DNA from 4 places in the Acidovorax bellezanensis genome. Region 4 is predicted to be linked to each of the others. Evidence: riboswitches for the same ligand, from Rfam matches in the RefSeq annotation. Region 4 holds a riboswitch; each other region holds the start of a gene.
What was found. Region 4 has a riboswitch for cobalamin ahead of N0K08_RS19225 (nitrite reductase). Riboswitches for the same ligand answer to the same signal wherever they lie in the genome.
Positions count from the first base shown of each region.

Region 1: linked by a shared signal. The riboswitch ahead of N0K08_RS13580 (TonB-dependent receptor domain-containing protein) and the one ahead of N0K08_RS19225 (nitrite reductase) in region 4 are both predicted to bind cobalamin.
Region 2: linked by a shared signal. The riboswitch ahead of cobO (cob(I)yrinic acid a,c-diamide adenosyltransferase) and the one ahead of N0K08_RS19225 (nitrite reductase) in region 4 are both predicted to bind cobalamin.
Region 3: linked by a shared signal. The riboswitch ahead of N0K08_RS14195 (TonB-dependent receptor) and the one ahead of N0K08_RS19225 (nitrite reductase) in region 4 are both predicted to bind cobalamin.

Region 1 covers NZ_JAODYH010000006.1:27,899-30,092, forward strand. Annotated here, with positions in the region: gene N0K08_RS13570 (cell division protein ZapA) at 126-503, opposite strand; gene N0K08_RS13575 (cell division protein ZapB) at 500-715, opposite strand; cobalamin riboswitch at 894-1,132, shown strand; gene N0K08_RS13580 (TonB-dependent receptor domain-containing protein) at 1,211-2,194, shown strand, end outside.
Region 2 covers NZ_JAODYH010000004.1:142,646-144,839, reverse strand. Annotated here, with positions in the region: gene N0K08_RS08850 (alpha/beta hydrolase) at 1-317, opposite strand, end outside; cobalamin riboswitch at 585-800, shown strand; gene cobO (cob(I)yrinic acid a,c-diamide adenosyltransferase) at 919-1,545, shown strand; gene N0K08_RS08840 (ABC transporter substrate-binding protein) at 1,545-2,194, shown strand, end outside.
Region 3 covers NZ_JAODYH010000007.1:30,278-32,471, reverse strand. Annotated here, with positions in the region: gene N0K08_RS14195 (TonB-dependent receptor) at 1-931, opposite strand, end outside; cobalamin riboswitch at 1,148-1,400, opposite strand; tRNA gene N0K08_RS14190 (tRNA-Val) at 1,520-1,594, opposite strand; gene N0K08_RS14185 (GntR family transcriptional regulator) at 1,752-2,194, opposite strand, start outside.
Region 4 covers NZ_JAODYH010000012.1:30,014-32,207, forward strand. Annotated here, with positions in the region: gene N0K08_RS19215 (sodium:solute symporter family transporter) at 1-245, shown strand, start outside; gene N0K08_RS19220 (putative transporter small subunit) at 281-412, shown strand; cobalamin riboswitch at 523-759, shown strand; gene N0K08_RS19225 (nitrite reductase) at 969-2,194, shown strand, end outside.

The sequences.
Region 1 (2,194 bases), on a different contig from region 4:
ATCAGGCAATGTACCAAGCCCGGGCTCTATGAGCATTGGTTCAAGGAAATATAAAGCCCGGCAGATTTGCAGACGGTTCCATTGTAGTGCGGCCGGACGGTGGTTGCCGGTGTTGCCGCAGTTTTTTACAAAAGCTGTGCGTCGGCGACCAGGGCCTGGTCCAGGCGCTCGAGCAGGGCGGCGATGCGCTGGGCATCGGCCTGCTGCTGGATCATGGCCTGGGCCCAGGCGGCGTCGGCGTCGGCATTGGTTTCGACGTCGGCGTCGGTTTGCATTTCTGCCTCAGGGGCCGGTGTCTGGCGCTCGGCGGTGACGATGTCAAAAGCCATGTTCAGCGCGGCCAGCACCGCCACCCGTTCGCGCGAGCGCACCTTGCCGGCATCGCGGATGCGGGCCATGGTGTCGTTGACGCGGGCCACGGCTTCCAGCAAGCGCTCTTCGTGGCCTTCGGGGCAGGTCAGCAGATAGCTCTGGTGCAGGATTTGCACATCCAGCTGTTTCATATGCCAGCCCCTTCATTGCTAGGCAGGCGCTCGATCAGCGCATCCACCCGGGCCCTCGCGGCACTCAGGCGTGAGCGCAGCGAGTCGCGCTCCTGGGTCAGCGCGGCGACCTGCTCGGCCAGCAGGGCGTTGGTGCGCTGAAGCTCCTCGTGGCGCAACAAAAGTCGCTCCACGCGGTCGGAAATAAGGTCGAGGGGTGACAGGGCAGACATAGGCCTTCCAATTGTAGAACTTGCAGCCCCTTGTGTGCGTAAAAAAGGGTAGTGCCCAGGCCCTGGAAGCCCTGAAATTTCCCGCCAGGACTGGAAATGCTCTCTCGTCCTACAAAAGTAGGCGGGGCTTGGCCTTGCCGGCGGCATTTTCCCTGGGCGTGTGTGCGGCCGGTCTGCGGCTACAATCGCCGGCGTTGGTGCTCATGCGTTTGGTTCTCAAGCGCATAGTTCAACGGGAAGCAGGGAGGAAATGTCGTTCACGCGGCGGCTCCGGGCCTGCGCTGCCCCCGCAACGGTCAGCGGATGAGCATCCTTGGATGCTCGGCTCTTCTTTACTTGCCACTGGCGCTGTGCTGGGAAGGCTTGCAAGAGTGTGCTCCGCCCAGCCCGGATACCGGCCAACAACGTGGTGGTCTGCTGTCGCTGGTCGACGTGGATTGCTTTGGCCCATGGTCGACGGGGAGGTCGACGCCGGGCGCTCTCACGTTGATTTTCATGTCTTCACATTCTTTTGGTGCAGCCCTGCTCGCGCCTTGCGCTGCGCGCCCCCACGTCCTGGCCCTGGCCTTGTCCGCTGCCTTCTGGGGGCTGTCCGCACAGGCCCAGTCATTGTCTGAAACCGTGGTCACTGCCGCGCGTGCACCGCAGACGGCCCAGGAACTGCTGGCCGATATGTCGGTGATCGACAGGGCCGAGATTGAGGCCAGCGGCGCCAGCGGTCTGGCCGATGTGCTGGCCCGCCTGCCGGGCATACAAATGGTTCGCAACGGCGGCATCGGCAACACCACCAGCCTGATGCTGCGCGGCGCGGACACGGCCTATACGGCGGTCTATATCGACGGCATCCGTTTTTCCTCGCAAAGCGGCAGCGGCGGCCCGACCTGGGAAAGCATTCCCCTGGCCATGATCGACCGCATCGAAGTGCTGCGCGGCCCGGCGGCGGCGATTTACGGCTCCGACGCCATCGGCGGCGTGGTACAGATCTTCACGCGCCGCGGCCAGCAGGCCTTCGCGCCATCGGCGTCGGTGGGTGTGGGATCGCAGGGCACACGGCGCGCCCAGGCCAGCGTCAGCGGCGTGCACAAGAATTGGGATTACGCGCTGGACATCGCCAGCGAGCGCAGCGACGGCTTCGATGTGCGTCCGAGCGTGAACACCGACCGCGACGGCTACAAAAGCCTGGCGGCCGCGGCCCGCCTGGGCTGGCAGATCAATGACAGCCACCAGCTGCGCGCTTCGCTGCTGGCCAACGATATCGACGCGGGTTACGACGCCAGCACCAAGAAGGGTGTCGACGACCGGGCCAAGCACCGCATGCACGCGGCCGGCCTGGAGTGGAACGCCCAGTGGAGCGAGCGCTGGAGCAGCGTGCTGGCGTTGAACGCTTCGGAAGACCGCTACGAGACCACGCCTTCGCCGTATCTGAGCACCACGCAGCTGCGCGGCCTGTCCTGGCAGAACAGCTGGCATGTGGGCACG
Region 2 (2,194 bases), on a different contig from region 4:
GGGGCGCGCCGGTACTCGAGGGCGAGCGTTCTCATCGCCGCCGCGCGACCCAACTCGCTCACGAGGTGCCGGTGGCTCTTCAGTGAGCCCCAGGCATATCCTCCGCCGTGCAGATAGAGGATGACTTCGCTGGTGCTCGCAACGGGCGTGGACGTCCATTCAGCCGGAACCCCGTGCGCCGTCACCGGTTCCACAAGGACATCCGCTGCCGGCGCAAAGCGGTCTCCCTGCGCGTCGTACGCCGCCCGACGTTGCGCATTGGAGAGGAATGTCGGCCGCTCACGGAGCATGGCTTCCAGTCGGTCAAGCTCATTCATCGGAACACCTCTTTCAGTACGACGGGTCTCCACGCACTTTAGAGCACGCACATGATGCTGGGCAAGCCTCAAGCGCGTCCGGTGGCAGGGGCGTGAACTGGATTTCGGCCTCGGTGTCGAAGAAGCGTGCGCTCCACAGAATCGCACAAACCGCGATTCGCAGCTTTGCGGTTCCACGATCAAGACAGCGCTGGAGTTTCCCAACGACTGCATCTGGGTGGTCCGCCCCAAGCCCCCTTTCCCCCTCCAGCCCCCGTCCCCTCCTATAATCGCCCCTACCGTACAGGAGTCCCACGTCGATGCCGACCTGGGGTGAAACGGGAAGTCCGGTGACCTTGGCGCTTTTGCGCTGAACATTCCGGCGCAGCCCCCGCTGCTGTAAGCCTGACAGACACACTCGATGCCACTGGGCCTGATGCCCGGGAAGGTGGTGTGCGCTGAATGAGGGCGAGCCAGAATACCGACCTGTACGAATGCAGTTTTATGCCACGGGGTGTGGGCCGTTTGCTGATCGGCCTGTCCACGCCTGCGCGCAGCGGCAGTCCTCTCGCAATCTCCTTCTCCCCTGGGACACTTTCATCGTGTTGGGCTCGGGGAGAGCATGGACGAATCATTCAAACTCGCGCATGCACAACGCATGCAGCGCAAAAAAGCGACCGTGGCCGCGGCCATGGAGCGCTCGCAAACGCTGCAAGGCATCGTGGTGCTGCTCACCGGCAACGGCAAAGGCAAGACCACGTCGGCCTTCGGCACGCTGTACCGGGCGCTGGGCCATGGGCATCGCGCGGGCGTGGTGCAGTTCATTTCCGGCACGCATTGCACGGGCGAAGTCACGTTCCTGCAGCACATGGGCCTGCTGGGCCAGGGGCGGCAGGCGCAGGTCGACTACCACGCCATGGCGACAGGATTCTCCTGGGACAGCCAGGGCTGGAGTGCGGACAAGGCCGCGGCCGAGCTGGCCTGGAGCCAGGCGCGGCGCATGCTGGCCGATGCCAGCCTGCAACTGGTGCTGCTCGATGAGCTGACCTTCATGCTGCAGTACGGCTATCTCGCCGTGGCCGAGCTGCTGCAGGCCATCAAGGGCCGGCCGGCGTCGCAGACCGTGATCATCACCGGGCGCGCGGCGGCGCCGGAGCTGCTGGCGCTGGCGGACACGGTCAGCGAGATCGCCGACACCCGGCACGCGTTCCGGGCCGGCGTCAAGGCCCAGCCGGGCGTGGACTTCTGATGCCGCGCCTTTACTGGCTGCTGGCGGCAGGCTTGGCGGCGTCCGCGGTGCAGGCGGCCGAGCCTTTGCCGCGGCTGATGTCGACCAATATCTGCGCCGACGTGCTGGCCCTGGGCCTGGCCGATCCGGCGCAAATCGTTTCCCTGTCGCGCCAGAGCCAGGACGCCCAGCGTTTCTCCCTGGCGAGCCAAGCGAAGCAATTCGCGGCCAACGATGCCTCGGCCGAAGACGTGCTGCATCTGAAGCCGCAGATCGTGCTGGCCTCGCGGCGCTGGAGCGCGCGCTACCAGGCCAGCCTGTTCAAGCGCCATGACATACAGATAGTGACGGTGCCGTTCCCCACGGACTGGGACGGCATTTTCAGCAGCACCAAGCGCATGGGCAAGGCCATGGGCCGGGAGCAGGCGGCCAAGGAGTTGCTGGCGAGCATAGACCAGCGCCTCAAGCAGCTGCAGGCCACGCCCCGGCCGTTCAATGCCTTGTACCTGCGGCCCAACGGCGGCAGCGCGGGGGCCAAGACCCATGTCGATGCGGTGCTCACCGCCGCCGGCCTGCACAACCATGCGACGGCCCTGGGCCTGCAGGGCTGGGGGCGTATCGATCTGGAGCGCATTCTGCAGAACCCGCCCGATGTCTTCATCACGCCTTC
Region 3 (2,194 bases), on a different contig from region 4:
CGTAGCTGTAGCCTTCGATATTCTTCCAGTGGCGGTCGGCCTTGAAATGGTAGAGCTCATTGCGCAGCGTCATGCCGTCCCGCGGCTGCCACTGCAGCTTGGCCTTGTAGCGCTGGTCCTTGTAGTGGATATCGCTGTCCAGGAAGTTGAAATTCTTGTCGCGCAGCTCGGTGGCCAGGCGGCCATCCACCACGGGCGTGCCGAAGTAACGCTCGGGCTTCTGGTCGCTGAAGTCGGCCGTCAAGTCCACTTGCAGATCGCCACGCGGCTGCCAGCGCAGGCCACTCATCAGCTTCTGGCTGTCGCTGCGGCCCAGATCCCGCTCGCCGTCGCTGCGCTCGCCATAGGCGTCGACGCGGTAGCTCCATTCCTGGCCCAGTGCGCCGCTGGCACCGATGCCGGCGCGGACCGTGCCATGCGCGCCTGCGCCCAGCAGGACTTCGGTCGCGCGCTCGCGGCTGGGCTGCTTGCGGATGGCGTTGACCGTCGCGCCCATGGTGCCGCTGCCATACATCAGCGAGCCCGGGCCGCGCAGCACTTCAAAGCGCTCGTAGCCCCAGCTGTTGCTCGGGTAGGTGGTCGTGCCCGCGGCCACGCCCAGGACCAGGCCATCTTCGGCCACGCCCACGGAATCGACGCCATCAAAGCCGCGGCTGGCGAACGACAGGCCGCCGTTGCCGGGCGAGCCGGTCGCCGTCAGGCCTACCGTGCGGCTGACCGCATCCCCCACCGCATGGTCCGCGCGTTCGCTGACCTGCTCCGCCGACACACTGTCCAGGCTGGCCGGCAGATCCTGAATGGGCACGGCCACATAGGAGCCCGAACGCGAAGGCCGATCCAGCTGCAAAGCCGGGTCGTCGCGCGAATCCTTGACCAGCACATCGGGCAGCGCCGCCTGCGCCATGGCGGCCAGGGGAAAGGCCAGCTGCACCGCGGCGCAGCCGATAGTCAGGAAAAAACGGGGGGAAGAAAAAAGACGAACGCGCTCAGCAGAGCGCAAGCATGTGTAAGGCATTGGAACAAAAGGCTCATACCACCTGATGTGAAGGCCGCACACATGGCACCTTGCCGCCCACGGGGAACGGCAAAGCGCAAATAGGCCGCCGTCCACACCCCGCAGACAGTTTTGAGAACGATGCGCAAAGCGCACCACGACTATCCTCAGGCCGGTCTCCGGGCTCACAGGCGGCGCGATGCGCCAGATCCGGCCTTCCCAAACGTTCAACCCTTATCGTGGATAAGAATCGCTATCGTTCAGTGGCTGGGCCCCCTGCGGGGCTCCGTCGGATGGTTTCCTGTCTACCGTTGCGGGGGCAGCCAAGGCTTGAGGCCTTGCGGCCTGTACCTTGTTCCCGTTTCACTCGCATCTGCATGCGAACACCTGAAGCAGTTTGCCAAATCATTGGCAGCGCGAATTCTAGCAGTGACGCAGCAAAATAGGGGCGGTTTGGGGCCCGGCGGCAAACGCCGGCCCCAACGAAAAAAACCTCTTGGATCGCGGATCCAAGAGGTTTTTGTCTGGTGGGTAATACATGGTTCGAACATGTGACCCCTGCCGTGTGAAGGCAGTGCTCTACCACTGAGCTAATCACCCTGAACTGTTGTGCCAGCCATTGACTGGTCAATGCCCAAATTCTAACAGCGCGGCAAAGGGCTGCCAGGCAAAAAACCGCATTTTTTTGCCCCATGCCCCCGACTGCGTGGGCCCGGAATGCATTTCCCTGGAACGCCCGACGCATCAGGCCCGGGGCTTACTGCTCGTGCTGGATCTTGCGCCCGCGCTTGGCCCGGGTTCTGAGCAGCTCCATCTTCTGGAACGACTGCACCGTCAGCGCTTCGGGACTGACTTTGTCTCTGAGCACCTGCAGGATTTTCTCGCCGTGCTCCGAGCCATCTTGCGCTATGGCTTTTTCCAGCAGATGGCGGTCCTGGGTGCGCATGGCCAGGATGACATCCTCATGGGCGTGGTGTCCCGACACATCCATGGGACGGCCTTCCTCGTAGAGGAAGCGGATGCTGGGCCCCGTGATGGCCCACAGCGAGCGCAGCAGCGACATCAGATACGGCATCCTGTCCTGGCCGTAGAGCGCGAAATGGAATTGCACGTTCTTGCGCAGAATCGTCGCCACATCTCCCACGGCCTTGGCCTGGAGCAGTTCACCGTGGATCTGCTCCAGCCTGTGCGTGCCCTGCT
Region 4 (2,194 bases):
TGGTCATAGGCCTGATGGCCTTTGGCCTGCTGGGCAGGCGCGTGGGCATGGTCTGCGGCCTGCTGGCGGCATTGGCCGTGCTGCCCTGGGCCTGGGGCGAGATGCGCGACTACCCCGTGCTGCTGAGTTCGCTGCTGGCCTATGGCGTCAGCGCCATCGTCTGCACGGCGATCAGCCTGCGCAATGCCCAGCGTTTTGACTTCGCGCTGATCGGCCAGCGCGTGACGAATTTTCAGGCTGCCTGAGTTCTTTCCATCGTTTTTTGACAGGAGATATTCCCATGAACACTTCTTTGCTGACTTTGTATGTTCTGGTCTGGCCGGCGCTGGCCGCCATTGTGCTGCTGGTGCTGTCGGGCGGTGTCTGGCATGACATGCGCGCGGCCAAGGCCAGGGGCGAAAGCCTGGTCTGAGCCCTGGCGGCTCTCGCCGGATGCCGACAACGGGTCTGCCCTGCAAGGGGCAGGCCCGTTTTTCCTGGCGTGCGAACGACCGGTTTGGGGCAGCCCGAGATAGCGTAAGATTCGCAGCGATCACAGGTGTTTCTTGGCGTGTTCTACGCCTGAAATGAAACGGGAAGCAGGTGAGTGGATCTCCACAAGCCCTGCACTGCACCCGCAACGGTAATCAGAGTGTCTGTATACAAGCCATTGCCCACGGTAATGGCCGCCACTGCGCAAGCGGGAAGGTGTATCCAGGCGTCAGCCCCCCTGGGTTGAGCTCTGTAAGTCCGGAGACCGGCCTGATGTGAACAAGACGCAGCGGGAGTGCCTGTGACTTGGCGGGCGGCTGTCTGTACAGCCGACTTCTTCAGTTTCCACCCCTCTGCACAATTCATTCATTCGGCCCGGGAATCGGCCAGACTGACGATTGATTTTGCATGTTGCAAGGATCTGGCTATCTGTCCGCCAGGGCAGGGGTATGCCGCGCCCACGGCGGGCTGCGGCATGTCTTGCGTGGGGCCGGGCGATGACGGATGCCATCCAGGTCCAGGGCTGGTGCCCCAGCGCGTGGCAGCCCATGCGCGCCCAAGACGGCTGGATGGTGCGCGTGCGCCCCCATTGCGCCTCCATCAGCGCCGCGCAATGGCGGCTGCTGGCGCAGCTCGCCTTGTCGCAGGCGCATTCCCAGATCGAGTTGACGCGGCTGGGCAATGTGCAGCTGCGCGGCGTCAGCGAGCCGCAGCAGGTGCGCTCGCAGTTGATCGCGGCGCAGCTGGTGCCTGTCGATGCGGATGCCGATCTGGCACCCGCCGTGCATTGCACGCCGCTGTACCGCTCGGGGGATGCGACCCATGCCTTGGCCTTATGGCTGTCGGCGGCAGTGGTCGAGCGCTTGAGTCCCCACGCGCTTGCGCGCCAGGCCGTGGCGGCCCTGCCCGGCAAGTTTGGCCTGCTGGTGGACGACCCGGACCGGCACATGCAAAGCATCGCCGCGGACCTGCATTTGTGGGTGGCCGCGGATCAAGGCTACTGCCTGGCGCTCGGCGACGCGGCGGATTGGTACTGCTTTGCGCACGCGCAAGATGCGGTGGAGGCGGCCGTGCAGGTCGCTCTCTGGTTCGCCAGCGCGCGCGCGACGATCACTCCCGCGCCCACCCGCTTGCGCGGCCTTTTGCCCTATCGCCAGCCGGATCTGCCCGCCTTGCGGGCGGCGCAGCGGCGGGCGGCTGTAGCCGATGGGGGCAGCCCCGCCCAAGCCCTTTCTCCCGGCCAACATGCAGGCCAGGGCTGGGTGATGGCGGCTCCGCTGGGGCGCATCGATGCGGCCGCGATGCACCAGCTGGCCAGCGATCTGCCGGCGCACACCGCTATCCGGGTCACGGCCTGGCGTTCCCTGCTCGTGGACGCGCCCGCCATGGAATCGCACATTGCGCGGCTGGACCCGGCGCACTGGATCACGCAGCCTGACGATGTGCGCTTGCGGGTTTCCGCCTGCACCGGCGCGCCGCGCTGCACCCAGGCCCTGATACCGGCCCAGGCCATGGCCTTGGCACTGGCTGCCCAGGTGGCAGAGAACAAGCACCTGCATGTGAGCGGCTGCGCCAAGTTTTGCGCGCTGGCTGCGGATGCCTCGGGCGTGCTCTACGCCAGCCGGGGCGCTGGCGGCGAAGTGTTGCTGAACGCCAGTGCCGTGGACCAGCGCGCCCGTCCGGGCCCACCTATTTCCTCTCTGGCGCATACCGAAGCGCCGGA